DNA from 2 places in the Streptomyces sp. G7(2002) genome. Region 1 is predicted to be linked to the other one. Evidence: predicted binding sites of a transcription regulator. Region 1 holds the regulator's gene; the other holds the start of a gene.
What was found. Region 1 encodes HrcA, which represses chaperone genes, less so after heat shock. Its sites were predicted from a motif close to TTNGCACTCNGNNNNNCNGAGTGCNAA; they were not measured.
Positions count from the first base shown of each region.

Region 2: a site for HrcA is predicted at 5,899-5,925, ahead of NUT86_RS17460 (FmdB family zinc ribbon protein). Genes of this name have one in related genera too.

Region 1 covers NZ_CP102609.1:3,449,109-3,457,038, reverse strand. The annotation lists gene hemW (radical SAM family heme chaperone HemW) at 1-682, shown strand, start outside; gene NUT86_RS14335 (Uma2 family endonuclease) at 781-1,359, shown strand; gene NUT86_RS14330 (DUF3097 domain-containing protein) at 1,337-2,170, opposite strand; gene NUT86_RS14325 (MBL fold metallo-hydrolase) at 2,212-2,946, opposite strand; gene hrcA (heat-inducible transcriptional repressor HrcA) at 3,141-4,157, shown strand; gene dnaJ (molecular chaperone DnaJ) at 4,158-5,294, shown strand; gene NUT86_RS14310 (nitronate monooxygenase) at 5,391-6,479, shown strand; gene NUT86_RS14305 (16S rRNA (uracil(1498)-N(3))-methyltransferase) at 6,476-7,219, shown strand; gene NUT86_RS14300 (hypothetical protein) at 7,582-7,930, opposite strand, start outside.
Region 2 covers NZ_CP102609.1:4,212,937-4,220,866, forward strand. The annotation lists gene NUT86_RS17445 (penicillin acylase family protein) at 1-2,503, opposite strand, end outside; gene NUT86_RS17450 (potassium/proton antiporter) at 2,686-4,206, shown strand; gene NUT86_RS17455 (MFS transporter) at 4,523-5,824, shown strand; gene NUT86_RS17460 (FmdB family zinc ribbon protein) at 5,937-6,275, shown strand; gene NUT86_RS17465 (S-methyl-5'-thioadenosine phosphorylase) at 6,388-7,221, shown strand.

The sequences.
Region 1 (7,930 bases):
CCGCGCGGCCGGCTTCGAGCACGTCAACCTCGATCTGATCTACGGCACCCCGGGCGAGACCGACGACGACTGGCGCGCCTCCCTCGACGCCGTGGTCGGCGCCGGCCCCGACCATGTCTCCGCCTACGCCCTGATCGTCGAGGAGGGCACCCAGCTGGCCCGCCGGATCCGCCGCGGCGAGGTCCCGATGACCGACGACGACGTCCACGCCGACCGCTACCTCATCGCCGACGAACGCCTCGCCGCGGCAGGTTTCACCTGGTACGAGGTCTCCAACTGGGCCACCACCGACGCCGCCCGCTGCCGCCACAACGAGCTCTACTGGACCGGCGCCGACTGGTGGGGCGCCGGCCCCGGCGCCCACAGCCACGTCGGCGGCGTCCGCTGGTGGAACGTCAAGCACCCCGGCGCCTACGCCCAGGCCCTCGGCGAGGGCCGCTCCCCGGGCGCCGGCCGGGAGATCCTGTCGGACGAGGACCGCCGGGTCGAACGCATCCTCCTGGAGCTGCGGCTGGCCGACGGCTGCCCGCTGGACATCCTCGCCCCGGCGGGGGCGCGGGCGGCGTCCCGCGCGCTGGCCGACGGGCTGCTGGAGCCCGGTCCGTACGAGGCGGGCCGCGCCGTCCTGACCCTCCGCGGACGGCTGCTGGCGGACGCGGTGGTGCGGGATCTGGTGGACTGATCACTCGGCTGAGGGATCTCACCCCGAGACCCTGCCCACCGGCCCACGCCGTCCCTAGGCTGCAGGCAGTACCCCGGCAGGCAAGGACAGTTGGGCGGTTGGCCGCAGCGCACGATCAGCACATCGAGGAGTACTTCGCGGCGTTCGAGCCGCCAGAGGGTTTCCGGGCGGAGCTCCTGCGCCGGGAGATTCTGCTGAGCAGCGGGACGGATATCGTCCACAACAGGATCGTCAGCGAGGTGACGGGCCAGATTCCGCGCGACGGCCGGCACAGGTTCGCGACGCTGCACCTCTCGCTTCCGGGGGAGCTCAGCAAGCCACAGCCCGACCTCGTGGTGCTGGAGCGCGGAAGGGGCGAGGGTTCCGGATGGCTCGTACCCGCTTCGGACGTGACGCTGTTGCTCGAGGTGGTTTCCCTGCGCAGCGCCGACCGCGACTACGGCCTGAAGCGCTCCATCTATGCCGCCGGGAGCGTCCCCGCGTATTTGATCATCGACCCGTATGACGCCCGCTGCGTACTGCTGACGGAACCGGACGGCGCGGGAGAGGACGCCGACTACGAGGTGCAGCGCACCGTCCCGTTCGGTGTTCCCCTCCGCATCGACGCCCTCGGCACCACGCTGGAGACCTCGCGGTTCGGCACTCTTCCTGCCGTCACCCGCCACCGCCGGCCGTGACGAAGTCGATCAGCTCCTCCACCCGTCCCAGCAGCGCCGGCTCCAGGTCCTTGTACGAGCGCACACAGGACAGGATCCGCTGCCAGGCGGCCCCCGTGTTCTCCGGCCAGCCCAGCGCCCGGCACACCCCCGTCTTCCAGTCCTGCCCGTGCGGGACGGACGGCCAGGCCGCGATGCCGACCGAGGACGGCTTCACCGCCTCCCAGACATCGATGTAGGGGTGGCCCACCACCAGCGCATGGTCCCCGGTCACCTCGGCCGCGATACGGGACTCCTTCGAGCCGGGCACGAGATGGTCGACGAGGACGCCGAGGCGGGCGTCCGGGCCGGGCGAGAAGCCGCGGACGATCGCGGGCAGGTCGTCGATGCCCTCCAGGTACTCCACGACGACGCCCTCGATGCGCAGGTCGTCGCCCCACACCCGCTCCACCAGCTCGGCGTCGTGCCGGCCTTCCACATAGATGCGCCCGGCGCGGGCGACCCGTGCGCGGGCGCCGGGCACGGCGAGTGATCCCGATGCCGTACGCGCCGGAGCGGTGGCCGCCGGCCTGTCCTGGGGGCGTACGAGCGTGACCACCTTGCCCTCCAGGAGGAAGCCACGCGGCTCCATGGGAAAGACGCGGTGCTTGCCGAAGCGGTCCTCAAGGGTGACCGTCGGGCCCTGCGCCGTCTTCTCGCAGCGGATCACGGCGCCGCAGAAGCCCGAGGTGACCTCCTCGACGACCAGATCGGGCTCGGCGGGCACCTCGGGTGCGGGCCGCTGCTTCTTCCAGGGCGGGGTGAGGTCAGGGCTGTAGCGCTTGCTCTGCATGGGGGCCTGTCCGTGATTGAGCGGGCGGTGGTCAGGAGTGGTCAGGAGGGGGCGACGCCGAAGCGGGCGGCGAGGGCGTCCCGTTGGGCGCGGACGAAGGAGGCGTCCACCACAGCGCCGTGGCCGGGTACATACCGTGCGTCCTCGCCGCCGAGGGACAGCAGCCGGTCCAGTGCGCCGGGCCACCGCTGCGGCAGCGCGTCCGGGCCCGCCTGGGGTTCGCCGGACTCCTCGACCAGATCGCCGCAGAAGACGATCTCCGGGGACCCGCCCCGGCCCGGTACCAGGACCGCCAGATCGTGGGCCGTGTGACCGGGGCCGACGTTGGCGAGCAGCACCTGCCGGTCGCCGAGCTCCACGGTCAGCTGGTCGTGGACGTGGTGGTGCGGGGCGACCAGCAGATCGGCGGCCTCGGCGGCGGCGTCCCGGCCGACGCCGTGCCGCATCGCGTCGTGCCGCAGTCCGTCCTTGCCGCGGCGCAGCAGCTCGCCCAGCCCGGCCGCGCCGAAGACCTCGACGCCGGCGAAGGCGGCGGTGCCCAGCACATGATCGAAATGCGGGTGGGTGAGCGCGACATGCGTCACTTCGCGGCCCAGCACGCCGCGGATCGCGCGCCGCAGATCCGCGCCGTCGCGCAGGGTCGCGCCGGTGTCGACGATCATGACGCCGGTGGTCCCCGCGATCACCCCGATCGTCTCGTCCCACCTCGGCATACGGCGTCTGGCGACACCGTCACCGAGCTGTTCCCAACCGGCCTCTTCCCAAGCAGTGTGCATACCGAGACGCTAGCGCCATCGCGATAGCGTTGCCCGACAGATCGACCGAACACGGTCATCGGGCGGGTGCCGTGCGCGGCTGCCCTTGCCGTGTGCGTGCTACTCGGCCGTACACTGGCTCCGGGTCTGGCACTCGGCCCGTGTGAGTGCCAGGAGAGTCGAGACGGCGGACGGCCGGACTGGAGGTGCGCGGGATGCTCAGTGAACGCAGGCTCGAAGTGCTGCGCGCCATCGTCCAGGACTATGTGGGGACGGAGGAGCCGGTCGGCTCCAAGGCCCTCACCGAACGCCATCAGCTCGGTGTCTCCCCGGCCACCGTCCGCAACGACATGGCGGTCCTGGAGGACGAGGGCTTCATCGCCCAGCCGCACACGAGTGCCGGGCGGATCCCGACCGACAAGGGCTACCGCCTGTTCGTCGACAAGCTGGCCGGTGTGAAGCCGCTGTCCAGCCCGGAGCGGCGGGCGATCCAGAATTTCCTGGACGGCGCCGTCGACCTCGACGACGTGGTGGGCCGCACGGTCCGGCTGCTGGCGCAGCTGACCCGGCAGGTCGCGGTCGTGCAGTACCCGTCCCTGACCCGGTCCACGGTCCGGCACGTCGAGCTGCTGGCGCTGGCCCCGGCCCGGCTGATGCTGGTGCTGATCACGGACACCGGGCGGGTCGAGCAGCGGCTCATCGACTGCCAGGCACCGTTCGGCGAGACCTCGCTGGCGGATCTGCGGGCCCGGCTCAACAGCCGGGTCGTGGGGCGCCGGTTCGCGGATGTGCCGCAGTTGGTGCAGGATCTCCCGGAGTCCTTCGAGCAGGACGACCGCGGCACGGTCTCGACAGTGCTGTCGGTGTTGCTGGAGACTTTGGTGGAGGAAACCGAAGAGCGGCTGATGATCGGCGGTACCGCCAATCTCACGCGATTCGGGCACGATTTCCCGCTGACCATCCGGCCGGTGCTGGAGGCCCTTGAGGAGCATGTGGTGATGCTCAAGCTGCTCGGCGAGGCCAAGGACTCGGGCATGACCGTACGTATCGGGCATGAGAATGCCCATGAAGGCCTGGCGTCCACATCGGTCGTCACGGTCGGCTACGGTTCGGGCGACGAGGCAGTCGCCAAACTCGGCGTGGTCGGACCGACCCGCATGGACTACCCCGGAACGATGGGAGCGGTACGCGCAGTGGCACGTTACGTCGGACAAATCCTCGCGGAGTCGTAAGTGGCCACGGATTACTACTCGGTCCTCGGCATCGGCCGTGACGCCTCGCAGGACCAGATCAAGAAGGCCTTCCGTCGGCTGGCGCGCGAGCTGCACCCGGATGTGAACCCGGATCCCAAGACCCAGGAGCGGTTCAAGGAGATCAACGCCGCTTACGAGGTCCTCTCGGATCCGCAGAAGAAGCAGGTCTACGACCTCGGCGGCGACCCCCTCTCGCAGGCGGGCGGCGGCCAGGGCGCGGGCGGCTTCGGCGCGGGCTTCGGAAACTTCTCCGACATCATGGACGCGTTCTTCGGCACCGCGTCGCAGCGCGGGCCGCGCTCGCGCACCCGCCGTGGCCAGGACGCCATGATCCGGCTCGATGTCGAGCTGAACGAAGCGGCCTTCGGCACCACCAAGGACATCCAGGTCGACACCGCCGTCGTCTGTACGACGTGCAGCGGTGAGGGCGCGGCGCCGGGCACCTCGGCGCAGACCTGTGACATGTGCCGCGGCCGCGGTGAGGTCTCGCAGGTCACCCGGTCGTTCCTGGGCCAGGTCATGACCTCGCGGCCCTGCCCGCAGTGCCAGGGCTTCGGCACGGTCGTCCCGACGCCGTGCCACGAGTGCGCGGGCGACGGACGTATCCGCTCCCGCCGCACGCTGACCGTCAAGATCCCGGCCGGTGTCGACAACGGCACCCGCATCCAGCTCGCGGGCGAGGGCGAGGTCGGCCCCGGCGGCGGCCCCGCCGGCGATCTCTACGTGGAGATCCACGAGCTGCCGCACGCGGTCTTCCAGCGGCGCGGCGACGATCTGCACTGCACGGTCACCATCCCGATGACAGCGGCGGCGCTGGGCACGAAGTGCCCGCTGGAGACGCTGGACGGGGTGGAGGAGATCGATGTCCGGCCCGGTACCCAGTCCGGCCAGTCGATCCCGCTGCACCAGCGCGGTGTGACCCATCTGCGCGGCGGTGGCCGCGGCGACCTCATCGTCCATGTCGAGGTGCAGACGCCCTCCAAGCTCGACCCCGAGCAGGAGGAGGTGCTGCGGCGGCTGGCGAAGCTCCGCGGTGAGGAGCGGCCCACGGGGCAGTTCCAGCCGGGGCAGCAGGGGTTGTTCTCGCGTCTGAAGGATGCGTTCAACGGGCGATAGCCCAGGTCGGCCCGGGGTCCGCGGAGATTCCGCGGACCCGTGCGGCAGCCGCCTCCCCGGTTCGGGGCGAGGGGGTGGGCGTGACACGATGTGCTCATGCCCACTGCACTGACCGATCTCTGCCGCTACCCGATCGTGCAGGCCCCGATGGCGGGAGGCGGCTCCGGACCCGAGCTGGCCGCCGCTGTCTGCGGCGCCGGCGGTCTCGGCTTCCTCGCCGCCGGCTACAAAACCGCCGACGGCATGTACCAGGAGATCAAACAGCTGCGGTCGCTGACCGACCGGCCCTTCGGCGTCAACCTCTTCATGCCGCAGCCCTCGCTGGCCGACGGCTCCGTCGTCGAGGTCTACCGCGAACAGCTCGCCGGCGAGGTCACCTGGTACGAGACCGATCTCGGCGACACCGACGGGCCCATCGACGACGGCTACGAGGCCAAGCTCGCGATACTGCGGGAGGACCCGGTGCCGGTGGTGTCCTTCACCTTCGGCTGTCCCTCGCGCGCCGTCCTGGACGCGTTCGCCAAGGTCGGTACGTACACCGTCGTCACGGTCACCACCGCTGCCGAGGCACAGGCCGCGCAGTGGTCGGGCGCGGACGCGGTGTGTGTGCAGGGCGTGGAGGCCGGCGGCCACCAGGGCACCCACCGGGACGATCCGCACGCGGACGGGACCGGCGCGGGGCTGGGGCTGCTGGCGGCGCTCGGCCAGGTCCGGGAGGCCGTGCAGATTCCGATGATCGCCGCGGGCGGGCTGATGCGCGGGACGCAGATCGCGGCGGTGCTGGCCGCCGGGGCGAGCATGGCGCAGCTGGGCACCGCCTTCCTCGCCACCCCCGAGTCGGGCGCCAACCCGCTGCACAAGCAGGCCCTGACCAACCCCCTGTTCACGCATACGGAGTTGACCCGGGCGTTCTCCGGGCGGCCGGCCCGCGGGCTGGTGAACCGCTTCATGCGCGAGCACGGCCCGTACGCACCGGCCGCCTACCCGGCCGTCCACTACCTCACCTCCACCGTGCGCAAGGCCGCGGCCAAGGCAGGCGACGCCCAGGGCATGAACCTGTGGGCGGGGCAGGGACACCGGCTGGCGCGGGAGCTGCCCGCCCGGCAGCTGGTGGAGGTGCTGGCGGCCGAACTGGACGCGGCACGCGCCGCGTTGAACTTCCCCGCCACCGGAAGCGCCTCATGACCGCGCCGGTCTTCCTCGTCGAGTCCCTCGCGGGTGTACGGGCCGGCGGCACGCTGACCCTGGACGGCCCCGAGGGCCGGCACGCGGTCTCGGTGCGCCGGCTGCGGGCCGGCGAGGAGGTCGTCCTGACGGACGGGCACGGCACCGGCGCGTACGGCACCGTCGCCGCCGTCGAGGGCAAGGACCGGCTCACCGTCGCGGTCACGGAGCTGCGCACCGAGGACCCGCCCCGCCCCACGATCACCGTCGTCCAGGCGCTCCCCAAGGGCGACCGCGGCGAGCTGGCCGTCGAGACGATGACCGAGACCGGGGTGGACGCCATCGTGCCCTGGCCCGCGGCGCGTTGCGTCACCCAGTGGAAGGGCGAGCGGGCCGCCAAGGCGCTGGGCAAATGGCGCGCCACCGCCCGCGAGGCGGGCAAGCAGTCGCGCCGGCTGACCTTCCCCGAGGTCGCGGACCCGCTGACGACCAAGCAGGTGGCCGCGCTGCTCGCCGACGCCGACTTCGCGGCCGTCCTCCACGAGGAGGGCAGCACGCCGCTCGCCACCGCCGAACTCCCCGCCGAGGGCCGGATCGTGCTGGTCGTCGGCCCGGAAGGCGGTGTCTCCCCGGAGGAGCTCACCACCTTCGCCGAGGCCGGCGCCAAGCCGTACCGCCTGGGGACGACCGTCCTGCGCACCTCCACGGCAGGCACCGCGGCCACCGCGCTGCTGCTGGGGCGCACGGGGCGTTGGAGCTGAGCGGGTCCGCTGCGCTTTGCCTTCGGGCCCACGTTTTTGGCTTTGCCGCCGTGGGGGTTGCTCGGCGTTTGTGGCCCGCTGCGCGGTGCGCCCGCCGTGCGCTGCGCTTTGCCTTCGGTCCGCGTTGTTGGCTTTCTCGCCGTTGCGCCTGGCGGCGGGCCGGTCCGCTGCGCGGGGCTGTTGGGGTGCGGTGACGGGCCTCCGGGGTAGGGGTGTGGGACTGCTTCGCTTTACGTCCCACACCCCTACCCCTCCGGCCCGTCACCTCCCGTTGGGGGGTGGGAAAACCTTGGTGGGGGTGGTCGTCGGTGGTCCGCTGGGCCTTGCGGGGGCGCGGAGAAACGGGCTGCTGTCCCTGGCGCTCAGGCCGGCGGTCGTACGATCGCGGCCGCCGTCGCGAACAGTTCCGTGAGGGTGCCGGCGAAGGTCGGCAGCAGCTGGAGACAGACGGCCCAGGCCTCGGGGTCGCTGCCCAGATGTTCCGCGGTCAGCGCGGCCGCCCGCGTCCGCAGCTCCTGCCGGTCCACCTGCCGGGCCGCCCGCTGGTTCGCCTGCCGGTCCGAGGAGTTGAGCAGGCGGAGGAGGTGGGCCAGGCCCTGGCGCGCGGGGGCGGCGCGGTTCAGGACATCCTCGGGCGTGAGCGTGCCGCGCCGGAGGGCGAGCTGGGGCCACGAGAGGTTGGAGCGGCCGAGCTCCGGAGTGCTCGACAGC
Region 2 (7,930 bases), 760 kb from region 1:
CGCCGGCGGCGTTCCAGCCGGTGGCGTCGACCGCGGCCTCGCCGCCGCCGACGTTCCAGGGGCCGCGGTTGAACAGGCCCTGCAGGATGCCGGGCCCGTCGGTGCCCAGGGTCTGGTTCTTCAGGAACATCTGGTGCAGCCGTCCCCAGCTCCAGTTGTCGATGTTCTTGCCCAGCTTGGAGGTCAGCTCGAAGCGCGCGTCCTTCATGGCGTGTGCCAGGAGCTGGTCGCGGTTCTTGTCACCGGGGCGGTTGGGCCGGTCCTCGGTCTTCCACCAGGCGTTGTCCGGGTCGTCGAGGATGGTGCGGACGACCTCGTACCAGCGGTCGCCGCCGTCGGGCTGGGCGGAGTCACCGGCCCGCTCGCCGCATTCGCGGATGTACTTGTCGTTCTCGTCGGCGGGGCCGGTCTCGTCGGCCGGGCGGACGGTGAGGCACTGCCCGTCGGGGCGCACTTCCTTGGGCATCTTGTTGCCGAAGGCGAGCTTGAGGGTGTTGCGCCAGACGGCGTTGAAGTAGGCGGCCGCGGCGGAGTCGGGCTCCTGGGTGAAGTCCCAGCCCTCCAGCAGCTGCTGGGCGTCGCGGACGTACTTGTCCTTGATGTCGATCTTCGTCAGGTAGGGCGTCAGCAGCCGTGCGATCTCGCTGCTGTTGTCCTTCTGGAAGGTCTGCATGTCGTCGGTGGAGACCTTGCTGCCGTCCTTGATCTTCGACTCGATCAGGTCGTTGATCCGCTGGCTGCGGGAGCCGTAGCCCCAGTCCTTGGTGAGGAGGTAGGGGTACTTCTCGTCGACGACGGCCTGGTTGGCGGTGACGATGTAGCCGCGCTTGGGGTTGTACTCGTACGGCAGGGCCTTCTGCGGGATGTAGCCGGTCCACTGGTACTTCGGGTTCCAGCCGGGCGCCGGGTAGGTGCCGTCGAACTGGCCGTCGCCCTTGCCGCGGACGGGGATCCGGCCCGGGGCCTGGTAGCCGATGTTGCCCTTGGTGTCGGCGTAGATCAGGTTCTGGGACGGGACCTCGAAGTGCGCGGCGGCCTTGCGGAAGTCGTTCCAGTCCTTGGCGCGGTTGAGTTCGAAGACGGCGTCCATGGACTTGCCGGGGTCCAGCGCGGTCCAGCGCAGCGATACGCCGTAGCCGTCACCGCGGTCCGGGGCGGCGTTGCCGACCGGGGCGTCCTTGCCGACATCGGCCAGTTCGTCGTCGCGGTCGGAGACGATCGGCCCGTTCTTGGTGGACCGGACGGTGATCTCGTGGCTCTCGCCGCCGGCGACCTTGATGGTCTCCTTGCGGGTTATGAAGGGCCGCTGCTTGTTGTCGTAGAAGTACCCGTCGGCGTTGACCTTCTCCAGGTACAGGTCGGTGACGTCCGCGCCGAGGTTGGTCATGCCCCAGGAGATGTCCTGGTTGTGGCCGATGACGACGCCGGGCATACCGGAGAAGGTGAATCCGGAGGCGTCGTAGTTGCACCTGGGGCTCGTGGTGCGGCAGTGCAGGCCCATCTGGTACCAGAGCGAGGGCATCTGCGGTGCCAGGTGCGGGTCGTTGGCGAGCAGCGGCTTGCCGGTGGTCGTGTGGGCGCCGGAGACGACCCATGAGTTGGAGCCGATGCCGTTGCCGTTGGGGCCGAGCAGCGCCGGGACCTTGTCCAGCGTCTTGGACAGCGAGGACAGCTGCGACTGCAGGCCCACGGTGGCCCCGCCGGGGCCGGCCGGGGCGGCGTTCGCCGAACCGCCGGGCTTGAACTCCTTGGAGGCGGGGTCGACCGCACCGCCCTCGACGATCGGCTTGTTCCGCTTGTACGGGTATGCCGGGTAGAGCTGGGCGATCTGCGCGGGGGTGAAGCGGCTGGTCATCAGGGAGCGGTCGATCTCCTCCTGCATGTTGCCGCGCAGGTCCCAGGCCATCGCCTTGAGCCAGGCCACCGAGTCGACCGGCGTCCACTTCTCGGGCTTGTAGTCGTTCTCGAAGTCCAGCGCCGCGTACTCCAGGGACAGTGCCGAGCCCTCGTGGTCCTTGAGGTAGGCGTTGACTCCCGCGGAGTAGGACTGGAGGTACTTCTTGGTGCTGGGCGACAGCTTGGTGTCGTACTCCTTCTGCGCCACGTCGCGCCAGCCAAGCGTGCGCAGGAACGAGTCGGTCTTGACCTCGCTCTTGCCGAACATCTCCGAGAGGCGGCCGGCGGTCATGTGCCGCCGTACGTCCATCTCCCAGAAGCGGTCCTGGGCCTGGACGTATCCCTGGGCGCGGAAGAGGTCTTCGTCGGTGTCGGCGTAGATCTGCGGAATGCCGTGGGCGTCGCGGGTGACGTCCACCGGGTTGGTCAGACCCGGGAGTTTGAGCGAGCCCGTGGTCTGCGGGAACGACGCACGAACGGTACTGACGCCCCAGAACGCGCCGAAGCCGATGCCCGCCACGAGCAGCAGCACGACCGTGATCGCGACGAGACGGCCGCGCCGCCCCTTCTTCTTCCTGGGGACTGGGCCGGACTTGTTGGCGGGCATCTCTGTCCTTCGAGGGGCAGGGTGGGAGTGCTGGAGCAACCATAGGCGCACGGGTTCGGCGACCCCTACGCGGAGTCACCACCAGCACATCCAACCTTCAAGCAATGGTAAATTGTTAGTCTCAGTAACTAGATACGGTAAGGAAAGCCCGCCCCGGAACCCGTGCGAGGAAGGATCAGCTCCTGACTGTCGACCATCTCAACGAACTCCTGCTGATCTGCTCGCTCGTACTGCTCATTGCGGTCGCCGCGGTACGGCTCTCCTCGCGCAGCGGGCTCCCCAGCCTGCTCATCTACCTGGGGATAGGCGTCGCCATAGGCCAGGACGGGCCCGGCGGCGTCGTCTTCGACAACGCCGAGCTGACCCAACTCCTCGGCTATGCCGCGCTGGTCGTGATCCTCGCCGAGGGCGGCCTGGGCACCAAGTGGAAAGAGATCAAACCGGCGCTGCCCCGGGCGGCGGCGCTCTCGACGGTCGGCGTCGCGGTGAGCGTGGGGGTCACCGCGGCCGGAGCGCACTACCTGGCCGGACTCGACTGGCGCCAGGCGCTGCTGATCGGCGCCGTGGTGTCCTCCACTGACGCCGCGGCCGTCTTCTCCGTGCTGCGCAGTGTGCCGCTGCCGGCTCGCCTGACCGGCGTACTGGAAGCCGAATCCGGCTTCAACGACGCCCCGGTGGTCATCCTCGTCGTCGCGTTCTCCACGTCGGGACCGGTCGAGCACTGGTACGCCCTGCTCGGCGAGATCGCGCTGGAGCTGGCGATCGGCGCCGCCATCGGACTGGCCATCGGCTGGCTCGGCGCGTACGGCATGCGGCATGTGGCGCTGCCCGCGTCCGGTCTGTACCCGATCGCCGTCATGGCCATCGCGGTCTCCGCCTACGCGGCCGGCGCCCTGGCGCACGGCTCCGGCTTCCTCGCCGTCTACCTGGCCGCGGTGATCCTCGGCAACGCCAAACTCCCGCACGCGCCGGCCACCCGCGGCTTCGCCGAGGGCCTCGGCTGGCTCGGCCAGATCGGCATGTTCGTCCTGCTGGGCCTGCTGGTGACCCCGCACAACCTGATCGCCGACATCGTCCCGGCGCTGGTGATCGGCATGATCCTGACGCTGGTGGCCCGGCCGACGTCCGTGTTCGTGGCGCTGCTGCCGTTCCGGGTGCCGTGGCGGGAGAAGACCCTGCTGTCGTGGGCCGGGCTGCGCGGCGCGGTACCGATTGTGCTGGCCACCATCCCGATGGTGGGCGATGTGCCCGGCAGCCAACGGGTCTTCAACATCGTCTTCGTCCTGGTCGTGGTCTACACCCTCATCCAGGGGCCGACGCTGCCCTGGCTGGCCAAGCGGCTGCGGCTGGGCGAGGACGAGGAGGCCGCCGACCTGGGCATCGAGTCGGCGCCCCTGGAGCGGCTGCGCGGCCATCTGCTGTCCATGTCCGTCGGCACGACGTCCCGTATGCACGGTGTCGAGGTCGGCGAGCTGCGGATGCCCGCGGGCGCCGCGGTCACCCTCGTCGTACGGGACGGCTCCAGCTTCGTGCCCTCGCCCTCCACGGTGCTGCGGCGCGGCGACGAGCTGCTGGTGGTCGCCACCGACCCGGTGCGCGACGCGGCCGAGAAACGGCTGCAGGCGGTCTCCCGGGGCGGCAAGCTGGCCGGCTGGCTGGGCACCGGCGGCCCCGCCGCGGGGCGCGGCCACCGCCACCGCTGACGTCCCGCCGCACCCCGGGCCTGGAAATGTGCTGCATCTCTCCACGGATCCCAAGGAATTCCGCGTGAAGCCCTGACCAATCCCAGGGCTTCACGCGCCGCGGCCTGTAGTATGAAGAGGCACATCGACGAACCAACTCTGCCTGATGCAGAGCTGGCGCGACCGCTCGGCGGCCGCGGTCCCCTGCGCCACGCAGAGCCACCTTCCCCGGTGCGGACCACGCGGTATCACTCGGTCCTGCGCGAGAGGACAGCTCTCGGCGCGTACCCGTGACGACCTCGCGGGTGGCGCTACCAGGCGGCAGAAAGGCCCGGCCGTGGCATCCGCGGTCAAGGACTCCCGTTCCGGATACGGACCACTGCTCCGCACCCCTGGTGCTTGGACATTCCTGCTGCCCGGCTTTCTGGCCCGGCAGCCCTTCGCCATGCTGACGATCGGCATCGTGCTGCTCGTCGAATCCACCACCGGCTCGTACGGCACCGCGGGCGCGGTGTCCGCCGCGACCGGTGTCTCGATGGCCCTGTTCGCCCCGCAGAGCGGCAAACTCGCCGACCGCTTCGGCCAGCGCGCGGTGCTGATCCCCGGCGTCCTGGTGCATGTCGCCGGTGTCGCGGCGCTGATCACCCTGGCCCTCGCGCACGCCCCCCTGTGGGCGCTGTTCGCGGTGGCGGTCCCCACGGGCGCCTCGACGCCGCAGGTCGGCCCGATGGTGCGGGCCCGCTGGGCCGCCCGGCTCGGCGGCAGCCCGCTGATGCCGACGGCCGCCGCCTTCGAGTCGGTGACCGACGAGTTCACCTTCGTGGTCGGCCCGGTGCTGGCGACCGCGCTGTGCACCGGCATCCACCCGGCGGCCGGGCTGGTCGCCGAGGCCGCGCTGACCCTGGCCGGCGGGCTGCTGTTCGCCGCGCAGCGGCGCAGCCAGCCGGCCGTGCACCGGACGCAGGCCGGCGACCTGCCGCGCGTCTCGGCGCTGTCGGTGCCCGGCGTACGCGTCCTGATCGTGGCGTTCCTCGGCATCGGCGCCGTCTTCGGCGGTATGCAGGTCTCGCTGACGGCGTTCACCCAGCACATCGGGCAGCCCGGCATCAACGGCGTGCTCTACGGGATCTTCGCGGGCGGCAACATGCTCGCCGGTATCGCCTGTGGCGCCCTCGCCTGGAAGGTCGGCCCGCGGCGCCGGCTGCTGGTCGCCTACGGGCTGCTGGCGCTGGCCACCACCCCGCTGTGGGCGGTCACCGCGGTGCCGCTGCTGGGCGCCGTCGGCCTGGTCGTCGGCCTGTGCATCGCCCCGGCCCTGATCACCGGCTACACGCTGGTGGAGTCGCTGGTGCCGGCCGCCGCCCGCACCGAGGCGTTCACCTGGCTGACCGGTGCGGTCGCACTGGGCCAGGCGGCCGCAGCCACCTCCGCCGGCCAGCTGGCGGACGGCTTCGGGCCGAGCACCGGATTCCTGGTGCCGCTGGCCGGTACGGCGCTGGCCCTGACGGTGCTGCTGACGCTCCGCGCCCACCTGCTGCCGCGCTCCTCGCCGGGGGCCGCCGACGCCCCGGCGCACGGCGCCGACGACCGGGTCCCGGCCGTTTCCGAAGACCGGGAACGGGAGCTGGCGCGCGCCTGACCGAGCGTGGAGTCGGTCACCGTCCGCCGGTCACGGTGGACTGGCGGGCGGGAATACTGCAATATGGAGCGTCGTTAGCACTCATCGAGTGAGAGTGCCAGGAGGAAGACTAGTGCCGACCTACCAGTACCAGTGCACCGAGTGCGGCGAGGGCCTCGAGGCGGTGCAGAAGTTCACCGACGACGCGCTCACGGAGTGCCCCGCCTGCAACGGACGCCTCAAGAAGGTGTTCTCCGCGGTCGGCATCGTCTTCAAGGGCTCCGGCTTCTACCGCAACGACAGCCGCGGCTCGTCGTCCAGCAGCAGCCCCGCGAAGAGCTCCTCCTCGTCGGGCACGACGTCCTCCTCGGACTCGTCAGGCTCCTCGTCCGGCAGCTCCGACAGCAAGTCCTCCACCCCGGCCGCCTCCTCGTCCGCCGGCAGCACCTCGGGCACCAGCTCCGCCGCCTGACCCGCACTTCTCCGGACCCCGCCGTCACCGACGGCGGGGTCCGCCGCGTCACGGCTCCCTTTCTCCGTCACCCGCCCTCCTCCCGCCGCCGCGCCCCGATAGTGTGACCGGCATGGCTGACGCGGAGATTGGCGTTATCGGCGGATCGGGGTTCTACTCCTTCCTCGACGACGTGACCGAGATCACAGTGGACACCCCGTACGGGCGCCCGAGCGACTCGCTGTTCGTGGGAGAGGTCGCCGGCCGCCAGGTCGCGTTCCTGCCCCGGCACGGCCGCGGCCACCATCTCCCGCCGCACCGCATCAACTACCGCGCCAACCTGTGGGCACTGCGCTCGCTCGGCGTACGCCAGGTCCTCGGCCCGTGCGCGGTCGGCGGACTGCGCCCCGAATACGGCCCCGGCACCCTCCTGGTCCCCGACCAGCTCGTCGACCGCACCAAGGCCCGCGCCCAGACCTACTTCGACGGCGAGCCCCTCCCCGACGGGAGCGTCCCCAACGTCGTCCATCTGGCCTTCGCCGACCCGTACTGCCCCACCGGGCGCCGGGCCGCCCTTTCGGCGGCCCGCGGCCGGGACTGGGAGCCGGTCGACGGCGGCACCCTCGTCGTCGTCGAGGGCCCCCGCTTCTCGACCCGCGCCGAATCGCGCTGGCATGCCGCACAGGGCTGGTCGGTGGTCGGCATGACCGGCCACCCCGAGGCCGTCCTGGCCCGCGAACTGAGCCTCTGCTACACCTCGTTGACCCTGGTCACCGACCTGGACGCGGGCACCGAGACCGGTGAGGGCGTCTCCCACGAGGAGGTCTTCCGGGTCTTCGCCGAGAACGTCGGCCGGCTGCGCGAGGTCCTCTTCGACGCGATCGCCGGGCTCCCCGACAACGCCGCCCGCGACTGCCTGTGCACCGGCGTCCACGCCGGCTGGGACCTGGGCATCGAGCTGCCGTAACACCCCGACGACGCGCTCGGCCTCCCCCTCCCGGGTGGCCGGGTTGTCCACAGAGGCGGGGTCGTCCACAGCCCGGAGCGGGCGGGCGGGGTCGTGCGGCACGGTGGTGATCCGCGGTTCATCCGACCTCACCACCCCACAGGCGGTACCACCATGCTCCGCACCTCGCCCGCGCCCCTTGTCGCTGACTTCGCCAATGCCTCCGACCTCGCCGGCCCCGATCTCCCCTCTCCGCCGCTCCCCGCTCCCCCGCCGTGTGAAGTGCCGCACTTCCCGCCGGTGCGGGCCGGCGGCGGCCGGCACCGGTGGGGACGGACCGCGCGACAGCGCTTACTGGCCGCCGGCCTGGCGATGACCGCCGCAGCACTGGCCGGCGGGGCGTCGTACGGGGCCGTACGAGACGCTCCCGCCCCCGGCTGCCCGTCGGCAACGGCACCGGGAGGGCGGTGACCATGCCCCAAGATCAAGTGGCATCTGCTCCCACCCCACGCGAGACTGCTGCGAATGGCGGGGCACCCGCCGCGCGCCAATGGGGGCGCGCCCACCGCACCGGTACCGCGGTATCCGTCCACGCCGTCCGCACGCTCGGGCCACTCCGCCGGAACCACCTGTTCCGCGCAGCCGCACCGGCCACTCGACGGTTCGTGTCACACGACTGGACACCCCTGCCCTGCCCTGCCGTAAGTTGCGGTGCTGATTGTTGGTGCAC